DNA from 4 places in the Brevibacillus sp. FIR094 genome. Region 4 is predicted to be linked to each of the others. Evidence: riboswitches for the same ligand, from Rfam matches in the RefSeq annotation. Region 4 holds a riboswitch; each other region holds the start of a gene.
The links. Region 4 has a riboswitch for S-adenosylmethionine ahead of ACQ5DJ_RS24085 (pyridoxal phosphate-dependent aminotransferase). Riboswitches for the same ligand answer to the same signal wherever they lie in the genome.
Positions count from the first base shown of each region.

Region 1: it holds a riboswitch for S-adenosylmethionine, as region 4 does, so the genes downstream of both, ACQ5DJ_RS00440 (sugar ABC transporter substrate-binding protein) here and ACQ5DJ_RS24085 (pyridoxal phosphate-dependent aminotransferase) in region 4, are expected to answer to the same signal.
Region 2: it holds a riboswitch for S-adenosylmethionine, as region 4 does, so the genes downstream of both, ACQ5DJ_RS19065 (aminotransferase class I/II-fold pyridoxal phosphate-dependent enzyme) here and ACQ5DJ_RS24085 (pyridoxal phosphate-dependent aminotransferase) in region 4, are expected to answer to the same signal.
Region 3: it holds a riboswitch for S-adenosylmethionine, as region 4 does, so the genes downstream of both, ACQ5DJ_RS25155 (homocysteine synthase) here and ACQ5DJ_RS24085 (pyridoxal phosphate-dependent aminotransferase) in region 4, are expected to answer to the same signal.

Region 1 covers NZ_JBEAES010000001.1:84,641-89,725, reverse strand. Annotated here, with positions in the region: gene ACQ5DJ_RS00450 (DUF421 domain-containing protein) at 1-519, shown strand, start outside; gene ACQ5DJ_RS00445 (ATP-binding protein) at 568-1,821, opposite strand; SAM riboswitch class I at 2,023-2,142, shown strand; gene ACQ5DJ_RS00440 (sugar ABC transporter substrate-binding protein) at 2,239-3,258, shown strand; gene ACQ5DJ_RS00435 (sugar ABC transporter ATP-binding protein) at 3,353-4,843, shown strand; gene ACQ5DJ_RS00430 (ABC transporter permease) at 4,845-5,085, shown strand, end outside.
Region 2 covers NZ_JBEAES010000021.1:39,330-44,414, reverse strand. Annotated here, with positions in the region: gene ACQ5DJ_RS19080 (PhoH family protein) at 1-199, opposite strand, end outside; gene ACQ5DJ_RS19075 (YhcN/YlaJ family sporulation lipoprotein) at 402-1,007, shown strand; gene ACQ5DJ_RS19070 (trans-sulfuration enzyme family protein) at 1,031-2,218, opposite strand; gene ACQ5DJ_RS19065 (aminotransferase class I/II-fold pyridoxal phosphate-dependent enzyme) at 2,215-3,378, opposite strand; SAM riboswitch class I at 3,473-3,592, opposite strand; gene ACQ5DJ_RS19060 (pyridoxamine 5'-phosphate oxidase family protein) at 3,667-4,125, opposite strand; gene ACQ5DJ_RS19055 (DUF5665 domain-containing protein) at 4,264-4,605, shown strand; gene ACQ5DJ_RS19050 (hypothetical protein) at 4,615-5,085, opposite strand, start outside.
Region 3 covers NZ_JBEAES010000038.1:30,553-35,637, reverse strand. Annotated here, with positions in the region: gene ACQ5DJ_RS25170 (YqzG/YhdC family protein) at 4-342, shown strand; gene ACQ5DJ_RS25165 (SCO family protein) at 339-965, opposite strand; gene ACQ5DJ_RS25160 (rhodanese-like domain-containing protein) at 1,047-1,358, opposite strand; SAM riboswitch class I at 1,671-1,777, shown strand; gene ACQ5DJ_RS25155 (homocysteine synthase) at 1,867-3,171, shown strand; gene ACQ5DJ_RS25150 (ArsR family transcriptional regulator) at 3,352-4,401, shown strand; gene ACQ5DJ_RS25145 (MFS transporter) at 4,398-5,085, shown strand, end outside.
Region 4 covers NZ_JBEAES010000034.1:36,047-41,131, reverse strand. Annotated here, with positions in the region: gene ACQ5DJ_RS24100 (methylated-DNA--[protein]-cysteine S-methyltransferase) at 1-157, opposite strand, end outside; gene moaC (cyclic pyranopterin monophosphate synthase MoaC) at 330-812, shown strand; gene ACQ5DJ_RS24090 (MFS transporter) at 816-2,063, shown strand; SAM riboswitch class I at 2,124-2,238, shown strand; gene ACQ5DJ_RS24085 (pyridoxal phosphate-dependent aminotransferase) at 2,322-3,503, shown strand; gene ACQ5DJ_RS24080 (hypothetical protein) at 3,655-4,125, shown strand; gene ACQ5DJ_RS24075 (PLP-dependent aminotransferase family protein) at 4,321-5,085, shown strand, end outside.

The sequences.
Region 1 (5,085 bases), on a different contig from region 4:
GCGATTGTGACGTTGGGTATCTTGCAACGAGTCGTATCGCAGTTGTCCATTGTCTTTCGCTGGTTTGGCAGAATGGTTACATTTGAACCGACCGTCATTTTCTACAACGGAGCTTTTCATGTCAAAAACTTGAAAAAAATCCGCTACTCGCTCGATAATGTCCTTCATATGCTTCGTGAAAAAGACATTTTTGACCTGGCAGAGATTGATTTGGCCATTATCGAGGCGAACGGTCGGTTGACTGTGCTCAAAAAAGTTGAGCAGCAGTTCGTAACGAAACAGGATGTAAACATCCAGACTTCCTCTTCGGGAATGTCGTTGCCTGTCATTGTGGAAGGCAAGATTTATCCGGATGTGCTGTCATACCGGAACCGTGATGAGCAATGGCTTGTGCACGAATTGAAGAAAAAGGGGATCGCGTCCGAACAAGTCTTTCTCGCAACGATCAATCGCAAAAATGAATTGCAGTTCTCCTTGAAAAACGAAAAAGAACCACAAGTACCTCCGTTGCATCATTAGCTATCGAAATGGAAAAAGGCACAGTCCCTCTGCAAAAACTGCAAGAAGTTACTGTGCCTTATACGGGAGCATAATGGTGAACTTGGTTCCTACTCGTGGTTTGCTTGATACATTGACAGTTCCGCCAATCGCATGAATGACATGATAGGAATACGTCAATCCAAGACCGGTTCCAGTTGTTTTCGTAGAAAAATAAATCGTTCCGAGACGGCTGATCTGTCCTGCATCCATGCCGACACCGTTATCTTTGATGACCAACAGTGCTTTGTTTCGCTCGATGAGCAAGTCCAGGGAGACTTTTCCGTCCGAAATATCCGAGCATGCCTCGATGGCATTTTTGATGAAATTCACCAACACTTGCTTGAACTCGTCTGGATTGGCCTTGATCGTCACAGGTCTCTCAAAGTCTTGCAGCGTAAGCTCCACGTTATGCATATTAGCAAAGGGGAGCATCACTTCGCGGATGGCATGCAGATGCTCGCTAACATTAATGATTTCATGCCGTTCCTTGAGCGGCTTGGAAATCGCAAGGTATTCGGTCAAAATGGCTTCTGTCCGTTGGACTTCGTCGAGACTGATGCGTATGTATTGATCGGTTTTTACCAAATTCTCCGGGGATTCCTGTATTAATTTCAAGAAGCCTTTGACAGCTGTCAGCGGATTGCGAACCTCGTGTGCGAGCGATGCAGCAACATGGCTCATCGTCTGGATTTTTTCGTTTTGCGCGTGGCGAATAAACAGCTCCTTATCCGAAACGCATTTGCTGAAAAGCGACATTAATAACCAGAGGCCGAAAAAGTTCTGAATAGGAATCACTATGGTGTAGTAAACGAGGTGTTGAGTTACATACGTGGGAAAAAAGTAATAAGTAGTCCCTAAAGCAACCGTAGAAAAAATCGCACTCGTCATAAAAAGATACAGTGTTTTTCGATAACTGGCTTTGTAGTGTCGATATAAAAAGAGTGACAAGACAAAATTGACTGTAAGGATCAGCAGCGCAACCCATGTTCCTTCTCCACCCAAATAGTACCGATAAACCAAGGCTTCAATCAAAAGGAGCAAGGCAATCTCGATTCCGCCATAAACCAGTCCGAAAAGAATGATGACATGTCGGATATCAAAAAACATGCCATTCGTGACACTCGGGGCGAAGGTCATCGCGAGAAACATGCAGGCTGAGCTAATGATGACAATAAAGGAACGGCTGTAGTTCCTCATTTTGTCACGGTAATAGATGTTGAAAAACACAAACGGGATAATGGCGAAAAACCATTGAAGTATAACTTCTTTTAATAGACTCATGTAGCATCCCCATCGCAAATATTTGCTAGGCTTGTATCAATCTACGATAATTCGACAAGACACAACAAAATCCCTCTTGTTGTACACAAGAAACTGGAATATTTATCAAGAAAATTCTTTCGGTAAACCTAGTTGACAGATAGGTAATTGCCAGATTATATTCTGTATATACTTATACAAACGTTTTGAAAATAGAAACTACTCTTATCAAGAGAAGGCTGAGGGAATGGCCCTATGAAGCCCGGCAACCTAGCACGAGAGATTGTGTTCTTTCGAGCCAAGGTGCTAACTCCAACAGGTAGAATACCTGACAGATAAGAGGCGAGAATCTTGTCGATTTTTGTCCTCTTTCTCTGTGAAAGAGGATTTTTTGCATGTATCATCTGTTTTCAAAGAGAAAAAGGGGGAACATTTGCGATGAAAAAGAAACTGGGATTACTGACTTCACTTGTTGTGGCTGCGTCCGTACTCGTTACAGCATGCGGCGGAGGAACAAGCACCGGAACCGGTAGCACGAACAAGCCGGGTGGAGAGAACGCGAAGAGAATCGCATTAATCATGCGTCAAAACGTAGGGACGTTCTCCGCTCAATACATTAATGGCGTGAAGACAGAGGTGGAGAAAAACGGCGGTGAGTTGACCGTATTCAACGCAGATACCGATCTGGCAAAAATGGCGTCCAACCTCGATGCGGCTGTGAACCAAAAGTTTGATGGCATTCTGATCGACCATGGAACGGCAGAAGCGTTGCAGCAGGGCACGCAAAAGGCCGTGGATAAAAAAATCCCGGTCGTCCTGTTTGATACAGACATCAACATTCCGGGTGTGCCAGTTGTGGCGCAGGATGACAACAAGTTGGCAGAGCTGAGCCTAGAGAAGCTGGCGGCAGATACAAATGGCAAAGGCAACATCGTAAAAATTTGGGTAGCTGGCTTTGCGCCTATGGAAAAACGCCAAGTGACGTATGAAGCTTTCCAGAAGAAATACCCGGACTTGAAAGAGATTGCGGCATTCGGTTCTGCTACCAACAATACGGCACTCGATACACAAACGCAGATGGAAGCGATCTTGAAAAAGTATCCCAACAAAGGCGACATCACAGCAGTATGGGCAGCTTGGGATGAATTTGCCAAAGGGGCGACACGTGCTATCCAGCAAGCAGGTCGTACGGAAATCAAAGTATACTCCATCGATTTGAGCGATGAGGATCTGCAAATGATCCAGGCGGAAAACTCTCCGTGGACAGCGACGGCAGCAGTAGACCCATCCAATATCGGACGCATTCATGCCCAAACCGTGTTCCAAAAAATCAAAGGCGAGCAAGTGCCAGACAACGTGAAGCTGAATCCAGTGCTGGTGAAACAGGAAGACCTGCCGAAGGATAAGAAAGTAACGATGGGCGACCTGTCCCAATACGTACAAGATTGGGGCAAGTAAGAACCAAATTGGCTTTTCCCGTTGATCTGTATCCCGTCAACGGGATTTTTCCTTATAGGGGTTGGAATACGCAGGTAAACAGGAGGTGTGAAAAATGTCCACATTGCAGATGAAAGGGATGGCGAAGCAGTTTTCTGGGGTTCCTGCCCTGCGATCCGTCGATTTTGAGGTGCGCGCTGGAGAGGTTCATGCACTCCTCGGTGCCAATGGCGCGGGAAAGAGTACCCTGATGAAAATTCTCACGGGAGCATACCAGGCAGATGGCGGTGCGATCACCATCGATGGACAGGCCGTGTCGATTCAATCTCCGCAGGACGCCAAAGCACAGGGCATTCAATGTGTCTATCAGGAAGTGGACACCGCCTTGATCCCGTATTTGAGCGTTGCCGAAAACATATTGACGGGCCAGCTCGTCCAGGCGAAAACCAAGGGACTGATCAACTGGCAGAGCCTGTACAACGAATCGAAGCAGATTTTACAAAACCTCGGCTTCTCCATTCCAGTGAAGATGCTCGTCGAAGAATGTACGCTGTCGGAAAAACAATTGATTTTGATAGCACGGGCTACCGTTCAAAAGGCGAAGTACGTCATTTTCGATGAACCGACAGCGCCGTTGAGCACGAAGGAGAGCGAGCGGCTGTTTCAAATCATTGCGCAGTTGAAAAAAGCTGGAGTCGGGATCATTTATATCTCCCACAGGTTGCCGGAAATCTTTGAAATCTGTGATCGGATCACCATCATGCGCGATGGACAGCATGTTGTGACCACAGACACGGCGAAGACTAACATGGATGAAGTGATTGCGAACATGCTGGGCAAAAGCTTTGACGAGGAGTTCCCGAAGCTGGAAGTGCCGATTGGCGAAACGATTTTTGAGGCGTCAGGCGTGGCTGGTGGCAAAGTACGCGGAGTCGACCTGGAGGTTCACGAGGGAGAGATTGTGGGTGTCGTTGGTCTGGTTGGGGCAGGGAAGACTGAGCTCGCCCGATTGCTCTTCGGTGCGGATGAGGCAAAAGCCGGTGCCATTCGATTGCACGGAACACGTATCCAACTGCGCTCGCCAAAAGACGCCGTCGATGCAGGAATCGTACTCGTCCCGGAGGAAAGGCGCAAAGAAGGAATTTTCGTAGAAGAGTCCGTGCAGAACAACCTGTCTGTCGCCTCGTTGAAAAAGAAGTCCTGGCTCGGTTTTATCAAAAGAGGGGCGGAAGCGGCTAACGCAAGAGAGCTCGTGCAGCGCCTTGGTGTAAAAACAGCCGATATCAAGCAGCTGGTCGGTTTCCTCAGTGGCGGAAACCAGCAAAAAGTGGCTATCGGCAAATGGCTGGATACAAACGCTCACCTCTTTATGTTTGACGAGCCGACAAAAGGGGTGGATATCGGTGCGAAAAGCGATATTTACCGCGTGATCGGAAATCTTGCCGAGCAGAAAAAGGGTGTCCTGTATTTCTCCTGTGAGTTTCAGGAAGTCATCGGGATCGCAGACCGAATTCTCGTCATGTTCGAGGGCAAGATCGTGAAGGAATTGAGTCGCGAGGAAGCAACACAAGAGCTGATTATGTACTACGCAAGCGGAGGTGAGTAACGTGGCAGATAAAAAGTTTAGCTTATTTGATTTTGTTTACAAATACGGTACGGTTGCAGTTATCGTTATTGTCATGTTGTTATTCAGTTTGACCAACCCGTATTTCTTCACGTACGACAACTTGACGGACATTCTTCGTTCCATCTCGATTGTGACATTTGTCGCGATTGGCGTTACGTTCTCGCTGATTGTCGGAGGCTTTGACTTGTCCGTAGGATCGACGGTTTCATTGACCACAGTCG
Region 2 (5,085 bases), on a different contig from region 4:
ATTGCCCCAGCTCACGAAAACTGTCAAAGAGCCGAGATACGTACCGAGCATTGCGGCCAATTTCATCCATGTACCGCTTTTTGGAATCGATTTCTTCTAATACGACTGCTGGTATGACTATTTCGTTGTCAGCGAAAGAAAACATCGCCCTTGGATCTTGCAGGAGTACGTTGGTATCCAGTACGTAGATTTTCTTCAATATCTCGCCTCCTATTACCCTTCTTATATACCCTATGCAATTTTTGGAGGGATGCTCAAGTGCGGCGACGTGATGTACTACAGTCTATGTTCAGGTCGACAGAGATAGACGACCCATTGGCAGAATGAAAATGGGCAGCCCAGAACAAAATACTTGTAACCCTGCCCTCCTCACGAAGGAAGGCAATACTGGGAAAGGGAGAATGCCTGTGAAACGGATCATGATCTACTGCCTCGGTTTTAGCTTGTTGCTTACAGCATGTATGTCGGGCAATAAACCCCCGGCGAATCAGGCTACACAACAGCCGAAGCATGCCACTCATACTCAGCGCGTTCAGCAAACAGCTCCTGAGCCTGCTTACAATCAATCTTCCCAAGCCACTGCTGATCGTCTCGCCCAACTAGCAACACGTGTGAAAAGGGTACACAGCGCCACTGCAGTGGTCTTAGGCAAATATGCGGTAGTCGGTATTACTGTGGATCCGAATCTGGATCGCCCTGAAGTTGGCGTCATTAAGTACACGGTTGCGGAAGCTCTGAAAGAAGACCCTCAAGGAGCAAATGCTGTCGTAACTGCAGACCCTGCCATCGTACAGCGGTTACGAGAAATGAGAGATGATATTCGTCGCGGCCATCCTGTTGCCGGTGTTACGGAAGAGTTAGCGGATATCGTAGGTCGGATCATTCCCCAACTGCCGCGCAGTGTGCAGCCTCGAGAAGAAACCCCTTCTCAAGTAAAAGAAAAACGCATGCACAAAGAGCCGCAAGGACAAAACAAAATCAATGCAAATCGTACAGGAACGCCTTAAAAGAAAAGAGGTATCCCCCGGATTTAAGCCCGGGAGAATACCTCTTTTTCTTTATGGATGGGTGCTTCAGATGGCAAATGATCCAAAGCTTGCTTCAAATCTGCCACCAAGTCCTCGTAATCCTCTAAACCAGCTGACAACCGGATCAAACCATCTGTAATTCCCCTTGCAGCCCTTTCCTCAGCAGGCATCGCTGCATGTGACATCGTAGCCGGATAGGAGAGAATCGTTTCCACTGCCCCGAGGCTGACAGCCACAATCGGCAATTTCACACGATCAAACAACGCTTTTGCTCGATCACGGTTCCCTACGTCAAAAGAAAGAACTGCCCCATGACCAGTCGCTTGTTGTGTTTGAATCAGATGACCAGGATGATCCTCCAGTCCTGTATAGTAAACGCGGCTTACTTGTGGATGCGATGACAACCAGTCAGCCAAGCTCGCGGCTGTTTTCGTGCTGACATCCAGTCGGGCTTTCAATGTTTTGAGACCACGCATCACCAGCCAGCAGTCCTGCACACCCAATATCGCTCCCATGCCATTCTGGATAAAATAGAGCTGCTCCCCTAACGCAGCCTCTCTGGTCACGGCCAGACCTGCCACGACGTCGCTATGCCCTCCGATAAACTTCGTTGCACTATGAATGACCACATCTGCACCAAGTTCCAATGGCCGCTGGTAATACGGGGTAAGGAATGTATTATCGACAATGACCAGCAAGCCGTACTCCTTCGCGATACGAGAAACCGCTGCAATATCTGTCACCTTTAAGGTGGGATTGGAGGGGGTCTCCAGGTAAATCCCTTTCGTCACCGGTGTAATGGCCGCACGAACAGCTTCTGTATTTGTTGCATCCACGAATGTAACGGAGATGCCCATTCTCGACAATACCTTGGTCAAAAACCGAAACGTGCCACCGTATACATCTTCCGCCACTACAACATGGTCTCCGGCTGAAAACAGCATGAACACGCTGGAAATGGCAGCCATGCCAGATGAGAATGCGAAACCGCGTGCGCCCCCCTCCAGAGACGCAATGGCTTCCTCCAAAGCCTGCCTCGTTGGATTGCCTGATCTGGCATAATCGAATGTTCCTGGCTGATCGATATCTGCCTGATGAAACGTCGAAGCTTGATAAATCGGAACCGACGACGCACCTGTGAACGGGTCAATGCAAGTCGAACCGTGGAGGATCTTGGTTGCAAAATTCATCGTACACTCCCCCCTACGACCAAACTAGCATTCAATGCCTGAAACAAATCGGCTACGACATCATCTGGATGCTCGATGCCAACCGACAGTCGCAACAATCGATCACAAACACCGACATGCTCTCTGACTTCTTGCGGGATATCGGCGTGAGTCTGCGTCGCCGGATACGTACACAATGACTCGACACCACCCAGACTTTCCGCAAAGGATACGATTTGCAGATTTTGCAGGAACAATCCCACCTGCTCTACATCGCGTACCCGGAACGATACCATCCCACTATGCCCAGTCGCTTGATTCACCTGTATTTCATGCCCCGGATGCTCTGGCAGACCTGGATAAAATACCTCCGCCACTGCCGGATGCTCACGCAGCTTTTCCGCTACAATCAAGGCATTGGATTGGTGACGCTCCATCCGCAGTGCCAATGTTTTCATCCCGCGAACGAGAAGCCAGCAATCTTGTGGTCCGAGCACAGCACCGATTGAATTGTGCAAAAACCGGATTTTTTCCGACAACTCTTCCCCTTTTGTTACGATGAGACCAGCCAGCACATCGTTATGTCCTGCCAAATACTTGGTTGCACTATGTAAGACGATATCTGCACCAAGCTCTAGTGGGCGTTGACAATACGGGGTTAAGAATGTGTTGTCTACAATCGTAAGGAGACCGTGCTGTTTCGCCAATTGCGTTACTGCTCGAATATCCGTAATCTGCATGAGCGGATTGGTTGGTGTCTCGACGAAGATCGCCTTTGTATCTGGGCGAATCGCATTTTTGAGTGCACCAATGTCACGCAAATCTACATACGAAAACGTCAAACCATAGCGAGAGAGCACTTGCTCGAACAATCGATAGGTTCCTCCGTACAGATCGAGTGAAACGATCAGATGATCCCCTTGGGAAAACAAGCCCATAACGGTATGAACAGCAGCCATTCCTGAGGCGCAAGCGAATCCTGCATCTCCTGATTCCGCTTCAGCGATGGTCTCCTCCAGAATGGTGCGAGTAGGATTAGCGGTGCGCGTATAATCATATCCAGTGCTCTGGCCCAAGGCAGGATGGCGATAAGCCGTTGCATAGTAAACAGGAAAGCTCACCGCCCCTGTTTTTTCGTCTCTGCCTACTCCCGCCTGAATCAATTTCGTTTCCAATTTCATGTCTGTTTCTCTCCCTCCAATAGTGTACGAGGGCATCAAAAAAGCCCCCTTTCCTCTGAAAGAAGGCTTTGTTTACGTCACCGTAAGCAAATCCTTCTCATCTTTCAGAGTTTGATAACTCTGCAGGAATTAGCACCATTATCTCCCTGTTAAAATACAGGTGATTGGTTGCCGGGCATCATCGGGCCAGTCCCTCCGCCGCTCTGGATAAGAAGATTGCTATTCAATTTGATTGACCCTAATACTAAAGGATCGGCAGGATTCTTGTCAACAATTTATTTCCACATGTTAATTTGCATCTTTCAAGGCGGTCATAACTTGATTGTCCAGCTTCGCTGCTGCGTTTTTGTCATACGTCTTTTCATATTGTGGTTCTACGGAAATACGGGAACCGTAAAACATAATATCACGAACGGCCTCAATTTTGATTTCTGCCATGGCCAGCTTGAGCGGAACTCCTTCCAGTCGGTCTGTTTTGACGAAAGCACGACCATTAATAGCAAAAGACGAGCCGGCACCGATCAAATGCAGGACAACTTGCGGTTCCTTCGCAATATTAGCCAAAATACGTGAGCGATTATCTACGGCAAAACGAATCGTATCGGCGCTGACAGCATACGTCCAGGACAAGGAGCTGAGCGATGGTGCCCCTGACTCATGGTCTACTGTGCCCAAGGTAACAAAACGCTCCTTTTGCAAGAGCTTGAATAAATCTTCGGAAAGAGATTGGGAAACAGTTTCAGCCATTTCAAAGCCTCCTAACAAACGTTTTGTACGTTCATTTTACCCTTCGCCTAGCTGATAGGCAAACGTTTCCTCTCCACCTTGATTCTGGTTGTCTTTTTCCCTAGACTGGTAGGTAACGATACCGAATGATGGAAGGGGATGGACAGCTTGTCGCCTACAGACCGCCTTATGCAGCAAATTGATCAAGTTCTTGAAGAGCTTCAGGAAGTTCGGAAGGTAAATGAGCGGATGCATAAAATTGCGATGTTCCTGGAAGATATCCGACTAGCAGATGTGATTCAAAATTACACAGCCCCGCGCAAGCTGCTCTGGATCAATTTCCTCGCAGGTCTTGCCCGGGGTCTGGGGTTGACTATTGGTACTGCTATCGTATTGGCATTCCTCGGCTCTCTCTTGACGCAATTTCTTTCCATCCCCATTCTGGGGGATTACATCAGACAATTGGTGGAGTACGTCGAGACTTACAAGCAGCGGCCTTAACGTTAGCGACTAGTCTCTGTCGTCGTTACGATCGTCATCGCCCTGGTCATCATCGTCATCATGATGTTTGTCGTGCTTTTTCCAATAACCATACGCGTTGCCATTGGGATGCTTATCTTTCTGCTTCCCTTTTTCTTTTTTCTTTTTGTCATCATCTTCGTCTTTATCCTCGTCTGTTGGCTTCACAGGCTCGACAATGACTTTTGTGCTTAATGCAACGTCAGTTTTCTTAACCAGCTTATCGTCTTCATACAATTCGACTTGAATTGTTTTGGCACTAAAGGAATGATTCTTGTACGACAATGTCAGCGAAAACTCGCCTTTGTCATTTGGTTTCATCTCTTTTTTCTTCCCGTCAGGAGCGATCACAAATAGTTCAGTATCGTCCTTTTTATTCCAGCCGCTTACTGTCCCCTTCACCTGTATGGACTTGGCGGCAGGATTGTTTACAGCAGTCGCCTTGATGGCATATACGGTCGC
Region 3 (5,085 bases), on a different contig from region 4:
CAAGTGCAAGCCATTCACCGCCTATTTCGTTATCGGAACATGATGCCCCTTCTCTCCACCGTACTTTTCCTGCTCATCTTTCAGACATTCCCTGCCTATGCCCAGCCTCCCTATGCAAAATGGGGCAGGCTCGCGATGCAGGAAACGATGAAGCGATATCCAAACGCTCAAATTGTCGACTACCTGCACGTCGGACGAAAACAAAAAACGCCCACCACGTCGGAAGAGACGTTTAAGCTCTTGCTTCAAAAAGGCAATCGCAGGTGGGCGTTACTCGTTCATATTGAATTCGTAAATCAGACAGAAGAAGTCGTAAACATCTCCTATGAGGAGACCCGCTAGTCAGCGAGCTGTTCCATCTCTTTCATCATGACTTCCATGTCCATGTCAGCTGCCATCCCGTACGCGCGGCGCATGTTTCCATCTCCATCCACAAGGAACATGCGAGCCGTATGGGCATAAGAACCATCTGGCTGCTTAATCACCATCAGACCAAAATCCTTCGTCACTTTCTCTATAGCCTGAGCGTCCCCGCGCAGGAACTTCCAGCCGCTCTGATCTGCCTTGAACTTGGCTGCGTACTCCTGCAAGACTTCCGGCGTATCGTTATCAGGGTCAAAGGAAATGGAAACAAACTCTACTTTGTCTCCGAACAGTCCCTTTTCCTTCAACTGATCTTGCAGCTTAGCCATGTTGTACGTGGTCGCCGGACAAATATCCGGGCATTTGGTAAACATAAACTCAACCAGTCGTACCTTACCAGCACTTTCATTAAATGTATAGGTTGTTCCGTTACTGTTGTCTAAGGTGAAGTCCGCGATGGGCTTCAACACTTCGATCTTCTCTTGTGTCATGTACTTATAACCAAATACTCCGACGATAGCCAAAATGATAATACCAGCTAACACAGGAAACCAATGTTTTTTCATCCCAGATTCCTGTTGCAATTGTGTTCCTTCACTCACGGGTTGCTTCCTCCCTGCTTGTCCCATGCGTGATGCCTCCTGCTTACACACGGGAGGCATTCACACTGTTTCTATGACTTCTTACTGTTCGACTTCACCTGGCCATGCGAGCATGCCACCAACCATATTCGCCACGTCATATCCTTGGGCACTCAAATACGCTGTAGCATTATGGCTTCTGGCACCACTACGGCAAACCATCACAATCGGAATGTTCTTATCCAGCTCATCGATACGATGTGGCAAAAAGCCGAGTGGGATCAGCTGTGCCTCTTTGATGTGACCTGCATTCCACTCATCGACCTCACGTACATCAATGACTTGCAGTTCCTCTTTGGCTTCCAGCTTTTCCAACAGCTCTTGTGGTGTCATTTCCTTTACTCCATGGCTCATCGCTATTTATCCTCCTATATGTACGATCAGATCAGTTGTAACCACCTCCATGATATCACACGCTTTTTTACTTTTCTAACGTGAAGAGCACTTGGCTTCACCCTGCATCCATGCTCCCTATTTTCTACCATTATCTCCTATTTCGCTGCGACAGTAGCCACACGGGATGTGAACAGCTTGAGGCAAAAGCGTTACAAATTAATGGCATGAGTGAAACGCCATTCATCCACATATACATAAAAACCTCCCTGATAACTGCATATTCTACATTGACAGCAAGGTTTTATTTTCATACAATTACGACAACAACTTTTCTCATCAAGAGCGGTGGAGGGACAGGCCCTACGAAACCCGGCAACCAGCAGACTAGCTGCATGGTGCCAATTCCTGCAGAATCCAGTGATTCTGAGAGATGAACACAAGCCCGTGCATGATCGGAGCCTTCTTCTTCTCAGGAGAATGCTCCGTTTTTTTTTGCCGATTTCCTATAGGAAAAGGAGAGATGGACATGTCCGATCAACAACAATGGAAGCCAGAAACACTTGCGGTACACGGTGGGCAGGAGGTTGACCCTGTAACAGGCTCACGTGCTGTTCCGATCTATCAGACGACCTCCTACGTTTTCCGTGATACGGAGCATGCAGCCAACCTGTTTGGTTTAAAAGAGTTTGGGAACATCTATACACGTATCATGAATCCGACGCAGGATGTGTTTGAGAAGCGTGTTGCCCTGCTCGAAGGTGGTGTTGGTGCATTAGCGACCGCATCCGGGCAAGCTGCCATTACATTCGCCATCTTAAATATTGCACATGCAGGAGACGAGATCGTCGCTTCCAGCAGTCTCTACGGCGGTACCTACAACCTGTTTGCCCACACTCTTCCCCGCCTCGGTATCAAGGTTCATTTTGCTGATCAATCCAATCCGGAAAATTTCCGTGCCTATATCAATGAAAAGACAAAAGCCGTGTTTTGCGAGACGATCGGTAATCCCCGCATTGATGTCGCTGATATTGAGGCGATCGCCAATATTGCCCACGAAAACGGCGTGCCGTTGATCGTGGACAACACTTTCGCGACTCCGATTTTGTGCCGTCCTTTTGAGCACGGGGCCGATATTGTCGTGCATTCCACCACCAAATTCATCGGCGGCCACGGAACAGCAATTGGCGGTATTATTGTAGACTCTGGAAAATTCGACTGGAACAGCGGAAAATTCCCAGGTCTGACTACACCAGACCCAAGCTACCATGGCGTCGTCTATACAGAGGCAGTTGGCCCACTCGCCTATATTATCAAGGCGCGCGTCCAGCTCCAGCGCGATATTGGAGCGGCTGTCGCCCCGATCAATTCTTTCTTGTTCCTGCAAGGATTAGAAACACTGCATCTGCGCATTGAGCGGCATAGCCAGAACGCCTTGGCAGTAGCCCAATTCCTCACTAATCACTCTGCCGTAGAGTGGGTGAGTTATCCGGGACTAGAGTCAGATTCCCAGCATGATTTGGCACAAAAGTATTTGCCAAAAGGTGCTGGCGCGATCCTGACCTTTGGAATTCGCGGTGGCGTTGAGGCAGGAAAAACGTTGATCGAGTCCGTGAAGCTGTTCTCCCATCTCGCAAATGTCGGGGACTCCAAGTCACTCATCATTCATCCAGCTAGCACAACACATCAGCAGATGACGGAAGAAGAGCAGGCAGCAGCCGGAGTGACCCCGGGACTTATTCGCCTCTCCGTCGGTACAGAATCGATCGACGATATCCTCTCTGATCTGGAGCAAGCACTGCAGCGTGCGTTGCAATTGTCCACGGTGGGTTGATAGATTTCACCAGGACACTTGAGCATACTATGCCTCCAAATGAAGAAGGATCGCGCTACCTCTTTTTTGAGCTGCGTGGCCCTTCTTTCTTTTTTGATTTCCGTTCGAAAAATATTGAATTTAAAATTCTATTTTTATAAAATACAAGCATAGATGAAATTTTTGGAAGGATGGATAGACGTGAAAGTTTTGAATATCGGAAGTGAACGAACAACGTATCGCGTGGAGATTTCCTATTCTCCCTTATTCGAAGCTGCCTTGGGAATCGCTGCCGCTACCTACGATCAATTGCATCACACGATGGAACACCCTTCTGCCTATTGGCGTCAACTGTTGGACGAGCTTTCGCCTTTTGTACGACAAGAGGTCGACTATGCGAAGGAGCACAACACGTGGAAGACGCTTTTGCAACTGCTCGATCTTTGCCCTTTCGCTGATCTGGATTCATTTCTCTCGTATGTCAGAGAGCTCTCAACAGAACAGCTCCGATACGAGGCCCTCCCTTATCTAGGTGAAAGTATGCAGGAAGCGCGTCGGAAGGCTGCACAAGGTAGCAAGGATGATTGCGCAGCTTTACAGGAAGCGTGCCGCGCGCACCTCTTTTTTGAAGCGTATATCGGACATATTACTTCCGTTGATGCAGAAGAGCTGCGGAGTCATATTCTCGGATTGATGGAAGGCTGGTATACCACTCACATCAAGCCGCATGAGGAAGAAATTGGTCGCATGCTAGAACGGGATTGGTCGCAAAAGCAAAGCAAGCTAGGAAAGCTCAACCCGGAAGCCTTGGTGGAGTATGCGACGGGAGCGAGCTACCTCCCTGAGCCTGCCGTGACACGCGTACTGCTGATCCCACAAGCGATCTATCGCCCGTGGACCGTACAGGCCGATGCTGTCGGGACGAAAATTTTTTATTACCCTGTTGCCGACGAAAATTTGCACGATGCTGTAGATCCTAATCAGCCACCCCCTTCACTGGTGCAAGCCTTAAAAGCACTCGGAGATGAGCAGAGGCTGCGTATGGTCAAAATGCTCGCGGAAAAGGAACTGAGCTTGCAAGAGATAACCGATCAACTCTCTATGGCGAAATCGACAGTGCACCATCACCTGTCCATGCTGCGGTCTGCCCATCTCGTTGAAACAGTAGGCTCCCGTTACAGACTCCGCCGTCATACCCTGGACAAGCTCCCCCTGATGTGGGATGAATTCCTGGACAGGAGCACCCCATGAACCAAACCGCGGTACAAGCCTCTGTCTGGCAGCAGCGTTCTTATCGTTGGATTCTTTTCGGTCAGCTCATTTCAGAACTCGGCGCCTCACTTGGTACCCTCGCCAATAGCTGGTTAATCTATCAGGCAACAGGCTCACAGGGTGCGGTCGGACAGATGTGGCTGCTGTATTTCTTGCCGTCGCTCGCGATTCAGTTGGTAGCCGGACCGTACATCGACCGATTCGACAAGAAACGTGTCATGCTTTTTTCTCAATGGATGCGAGCTGCTGCGTTTTGTTTGTCCTTTGCGGTCATCACTTCCGGGACAGAATCACTCTGGCCGTTGTATTTCACTGCCTTGATCAACGGTCTCGTTCAACCGCTATATGTGCCAGCCAGCCAATCGCTCCTCCCTGTTCTGGTCAAAAGAGAGCAGCTCCTCCAAGCCAATGCCTATTTGGATAGTGTCCTGCGCATTGGCTTGATTACAGGTCCTCCTTTGGCTGGGATTCTCGTTGCCAGTATCGGCGGTGAGTCAGTACTCGCATTGGTCGCGATCAGCTATGCGCTCAGCGGTTTCTTTCTAGTTCTTTGTCCAATCGCTCCAGCGGATACCACCAACAAGAAGCAATCGTGGTTTGTCATGTTTAAGGCTGGTCTTGCGATTTTTTGGCAAAAGCCCCTTCTACTCTGGCTTGGCCTGT
Region 4 (5,085 bases):
GTGGGCGATGCTTTTTAACCCAAGCTTCCAATTCAGCAAAAGGCTGGTTGACCGAGCCGACATAACAAAGTCCGGCAGTTGTTGCAGCCAAATAAATGGTCCAATCATTATGCGCAAGCATTGTCCAACGTACCATTTGATCCTTCCTTGTTTCCATTTCCATACGCCTCCTTCGAGCTGTGTACGCACAGTATACCTCCAGCACCTATTCTTCGTACGTTTTTGGGAGTGGATGCGCAAGATAACGAAACGATGCCCTCTACATTCCCATTGCTTTTATCCAGCGGCGGGAGTAAGGTAGGAGAAGATAGAGGAGGAAAGATACTAGTATGACTGATCAATTAACACATTTTAATGAACAAAATCGAGCACGGATGGTGGACGTATCTGAGAAGGACGTCACAAAACGGGTGGCTGTAGCCGAGAGCCAAATCAGTATGAAACCCGAAACACTCGCCCGAATCCGCGAAGGTCGAATCGAAAAGGGCGATGTACTCGCAGTAGCGCAGGTAGCAGGTGTCATGGCTGCCAAAAAGACGTGGGAAATCATCCCAATGTGTCATCCGCTGCCATTGACTGGCATCGACATACAATTTGCTTTTGTAGATGAAACGACGCTTGCGATTACAGGAGCCGTGAAGACGACAGGGAAAACAGGCGTCGAGATGGAGGCGTTGACCGCTGTTAGCGTAGCGGCTTTGACGGTGTATGACATGTGCAAAGCCATGGATAAAGAAATGATAATCGGTCCGACCAGTCTGCAATCCAAAACAGGCGGAAAAAGCGGCGATTTCCATCGGGGTGAGAAGTAAGCCATGAGGCAAAAGTGGGAATCCTATCCGAGCAGCATTCGTTTATTGACGATTGCTGCCGTCATTTTTTCTACCGGAATGGCGTGTATTTGGCCGCTAGTTACGATCTATATTCACAACCATCTCGGAAAGCCGCTGACTGTAGCCGGCTTCTTGTTGCTTTTAAATCAAGGCGCATTCCTGATCGGGAGTATTGTCGGCGGGATGATGTTTGACCGCTGGGGTAAAATGCGCACCATTGTTGTCGGCTCCATCGGCGGAATACTTATTTCGGTTTGTTTAGGAGTTACACAAGATTTTACCGTATATGTCGTACTGTTATTATTGAATGGACTTTTTTATGGATCCCTTTCTCCCGTTATGAATGCGCTGGCAGTGGTTTTATGGCCAGAGGGCGGCCGTAAAGGAATCAATCTGATTTACGTTTCCCTCAATGTGGGTGTAGCTGCCGGTTCTGCTTTAGGCGGCTTCTTAGCAAGTGTTTCGTTTGCGTGGACGTTTTTCGGAAATGCGATCTCACAAGTAATTGTACTGACGATGTTCATGCTCATTTTGCCTCGTCAGTTAAAACTTGCAGAGCAAAAACGTCAATTGCAGACGACTACTCCCGAACAAGCAGAGGGAGAGCTTCTACGAGAACCACAGAAAGAGACCAAGGTCGTATGGGGAGCATTGCTGCTATTATGCGGGGGGCTATTAATTAGCTGGATTGTCTATGTACAATGGACAACGGTGCTGTCGGCCTACATGCAATCCCTTGGCATTTCACTACGTCAATACAGTCTGTTGTGGACGCTGAACGGCGGTTTGATCCTGTTTGGTCAGCCATTGATTGCGTGGGTCATTCGAAGCTTTGCCCGTACGTTAAAAGCACAAATGCTCTTGGGCGCTTATATCTTTGCCTTGTCGATGTTGATTCTGTCGCAATCAACGGTTTATGCAGGCTTTGTGGCAGGCATGTTCATCATGACGCTGGGAGAAATGCTCGTGTGGCCAGCGGTGCCGGCAGTAGCTGCACAGTTTACGCCAGAGGGACGAGAAGGCTTCATTCAAGGTCTGATAGCAGGGACTGGATCAGCAGGGCGGATGCTCGGACCACTGCTCGGCGCCTTCATTTTCCAATCGTTTCATGCGCAGGGATTATTGTTCGTAATGGCAGGCTTGTGTCTGTTGTCTGTCGCATTCTTTGCCTTCCACACATCTTTTCAAAAAAGAAGGCATCAGGTACCCGTACAGAATCAAGTATCTTGACACGGTTTACGTGCTCAAGTAGTATGATATAGACGAAAAAACAGTATATTCCGTGTGTTTGACTTATTCAGAGAGGTGGAGGGACTGGCCCTATGAAGCCCGGCAGCGGATCTGTTCCATGTGATGGACAGATGCTGTGCCAATTCCAGCAGGATTTTTTCCTGACAGATAAGGACGTGACCAAGCTGATCTCCCCCTTTTTCTGTATGGAAAAAGGGGGTTTTATTGTATTGGGCCCAAGAAAGGAATGGAAGAAAGATGCGCATTCAACCCTCCGACATGATTGATCGACTCCCTACCCAGTTTTTTGCGACCCTGGTGGCAAAAGTAAACAAGGTCATTGCGCAAGGCCATGACGTCATTAACCTGGGGCAGGGCAATCCTGATTTGCCGACACCGCCACACATTATTGAAGAATTACAGGCGCAAGCGGCACAACCACTCCATCACAAATATCCGCCTTTTCAGGGACGCGTGGAACTGAAGCAGGCAGTGAAACATTGGTATAAGCAAGAATTTGATGTGGACCTCGATCCGGAGGAAGAAGTAGCGATATTGTTCGGCAGCAAAACCGGACTCGTAGAGATTTGCCAAGTCCTGATGAACGCAGGCGATGTTGCACTGGTTCCAGACCCAGGTTATCCGGATTATTGGTCGGGGGTTGCAGTCGTAAATGGACGGATGGTCATGATGCCATTGAAGGCGGAAAATGACTTTTTGCCAGACTACAGCCAGCTCTCCCAAGCTGATTTGGATCGAGCGAAACTGATGTTTCTCAACTATCCGAACAATCCGACAGCAGTCAACGCACCACTCGAGTTTTATGAGGAAACCATTCGTTTTGCTCGAAAACATGAAATCGTCGTCTGCCACGACTTCGCCTACGGGGCGATCAGCTATGACGGGAAAAAGCCAGTCAGCTTCATGCAGGTTCCGGGTGCAAAAGAAGTGGGTGTAGAATTTTATACCTTGTCCAAAACGTACAACATGGCAGGCTGGCGTGTCGGTGCTATGGTAGGAAATCGCGAGCTGGTTCGTCTGATTAACCTCATTCAGGACCATTATTTCGTCAGTCTGTTCGGAGCGGTACAGATGGCGGCAGCCAAAGCGATGACGGAGTCACAGCAGTGCGTTCGCGATCTCGTCGCTGTCTACGAAAGCCGCCGCAATGCCTTGTACTCCAATCTGCATCGGATTGGCTGGCAGGCACCACCATCTCAAGGTTCGTTTTTTGCTTGGCTTCCTGTTCCAAGTGGCTTCACATCCGTGGAGTTCTCTGACCTGCTTTTGGAAAAAGCGCATGTCGTTGTAGCGCCAGGAAATGGCTTTGGTCCGACAGGTGAGGGCTATGTGCGAGCGGCTTTGCTATCAAATGAAGATCGTCTCGCGGAAGCGGTTCAGCGAATTGAGCGGTTGGGGTTATTTACGAAAACAAAATAAAGGCGAGGTAATTTGGCCACACTACCATAGAAATGGAGTGTGGCTTTTTTATTCTAGAATAAAAATCATTCTCATTATTGACAGATAATGATTTTCATTATACGATGACATTGTTAATGATAATTAGTCTCAGCGAGAGCGGGAGGGTACCATGCGCTATCAGATTAACGGTTACACGGATATGTATACGGTGATCGCCAACGAGCGGAAAATCGGCGGAGCCATTGAAGCAGGCCAGATTCGTCTGCGGACGGGAGAAGTTTACGCCAATGCTGTTCTCACTCGTTTGGAAATGTCAGGTGCGCATTTTTGCTCGATCGGATTTGTTACGGAAGAAGGCAAAAGACTGATTGTCCATGTGAATGATATCAGCATGATCGCTGATGCTCGTCACGTCAACGTTTGTGAGCTTACGAATGAATGCATGAGAGTAGAGAAATCCGCAGAGAGACTGAAGCGATTGAAGCGTCTCTGTGAACTGAATGAAGGTAGCTGTACGCCGACCTTCCAAGAAGAGGCATTGCTGTTGGCAAGTGATATTGGCATGGAAGAAGCGTCCACGCATGTAGACCTCTCTTTCCTCCCACACACAGAGAAACCGCGTGTGTTCCGCATCGCCTAGGAAAATATAGCCCATACATATGGACTCCTTTTCGTTTGAGACGAAGAGGGGTTTTTTGCATGCAGTGTGTCAAGACTAACGATTGAACAACCGCTCGACATAGTCAAAACCTATCCGCTCATAGCTAGCAAGGATTGGACTTACGCTGTGGACAGTGATAAAACAAGGATAAGCAAAATCAAGGGGGAACGGAACATGGAGTACTCATTTTCAAAATCTGTCGAAGCACTATCCTCCTCGGCTGTCCGGGAAATCTTGAAGCTGACCCAAGGCAATCAAGTGCTCTCGCTCGCAGGTGGACTGCCAGCAGAGGATTCTTTTCCAATAGCAGAGATGCGTGAAGCATTCAATCGCGCATTCGAACAAGGAGCAAAAGCTCTGCAGTACGGATTAACTGATGGATACTTGCCGCTTCGTGAGTGGATTGCATCCCGCATGAAGCAAAAGCATATGAACGTCGGTGTAGATAATATGATCATCACAACGGGCTCTCAGCAAGCAGTAGACTTGTTGTGTCGTGTATATTTAGACGAAGGCGATGTTGTTCTTGTTGAAAACCCTACTTATTTGGCGGCCGTTCAGTTATTTCAATTCCGGGGAATCAAAGCGATCCCTGTAGACGGTGATGCTGATGGGATGGATTTGGACGATCTGGCGAAAAAAATTGCCCAGTATCGCCCGAAAATGGTGTACGTTATTCCTACCTTTGCGAACCCGACAGGAAAGGTATGGAGTCTCGAGCGCCGTCTCGGCTTGCTTCGTCAATGTAAGGCGCAAAACATTCTCATCTTGGAAGACGATCCATATGGAGAGATCCAATTCGATGGGGAGGCACCGTACCGCTCGATCTTCTCACTGGATGAGCATCCGACCGATTCCTGTGTAGTGTACACCAGTACTTTTTCCAAAATTGTCGCGCCAGGTTTGCGTACCGGATGGGCCATTGGAGATACACGTGTG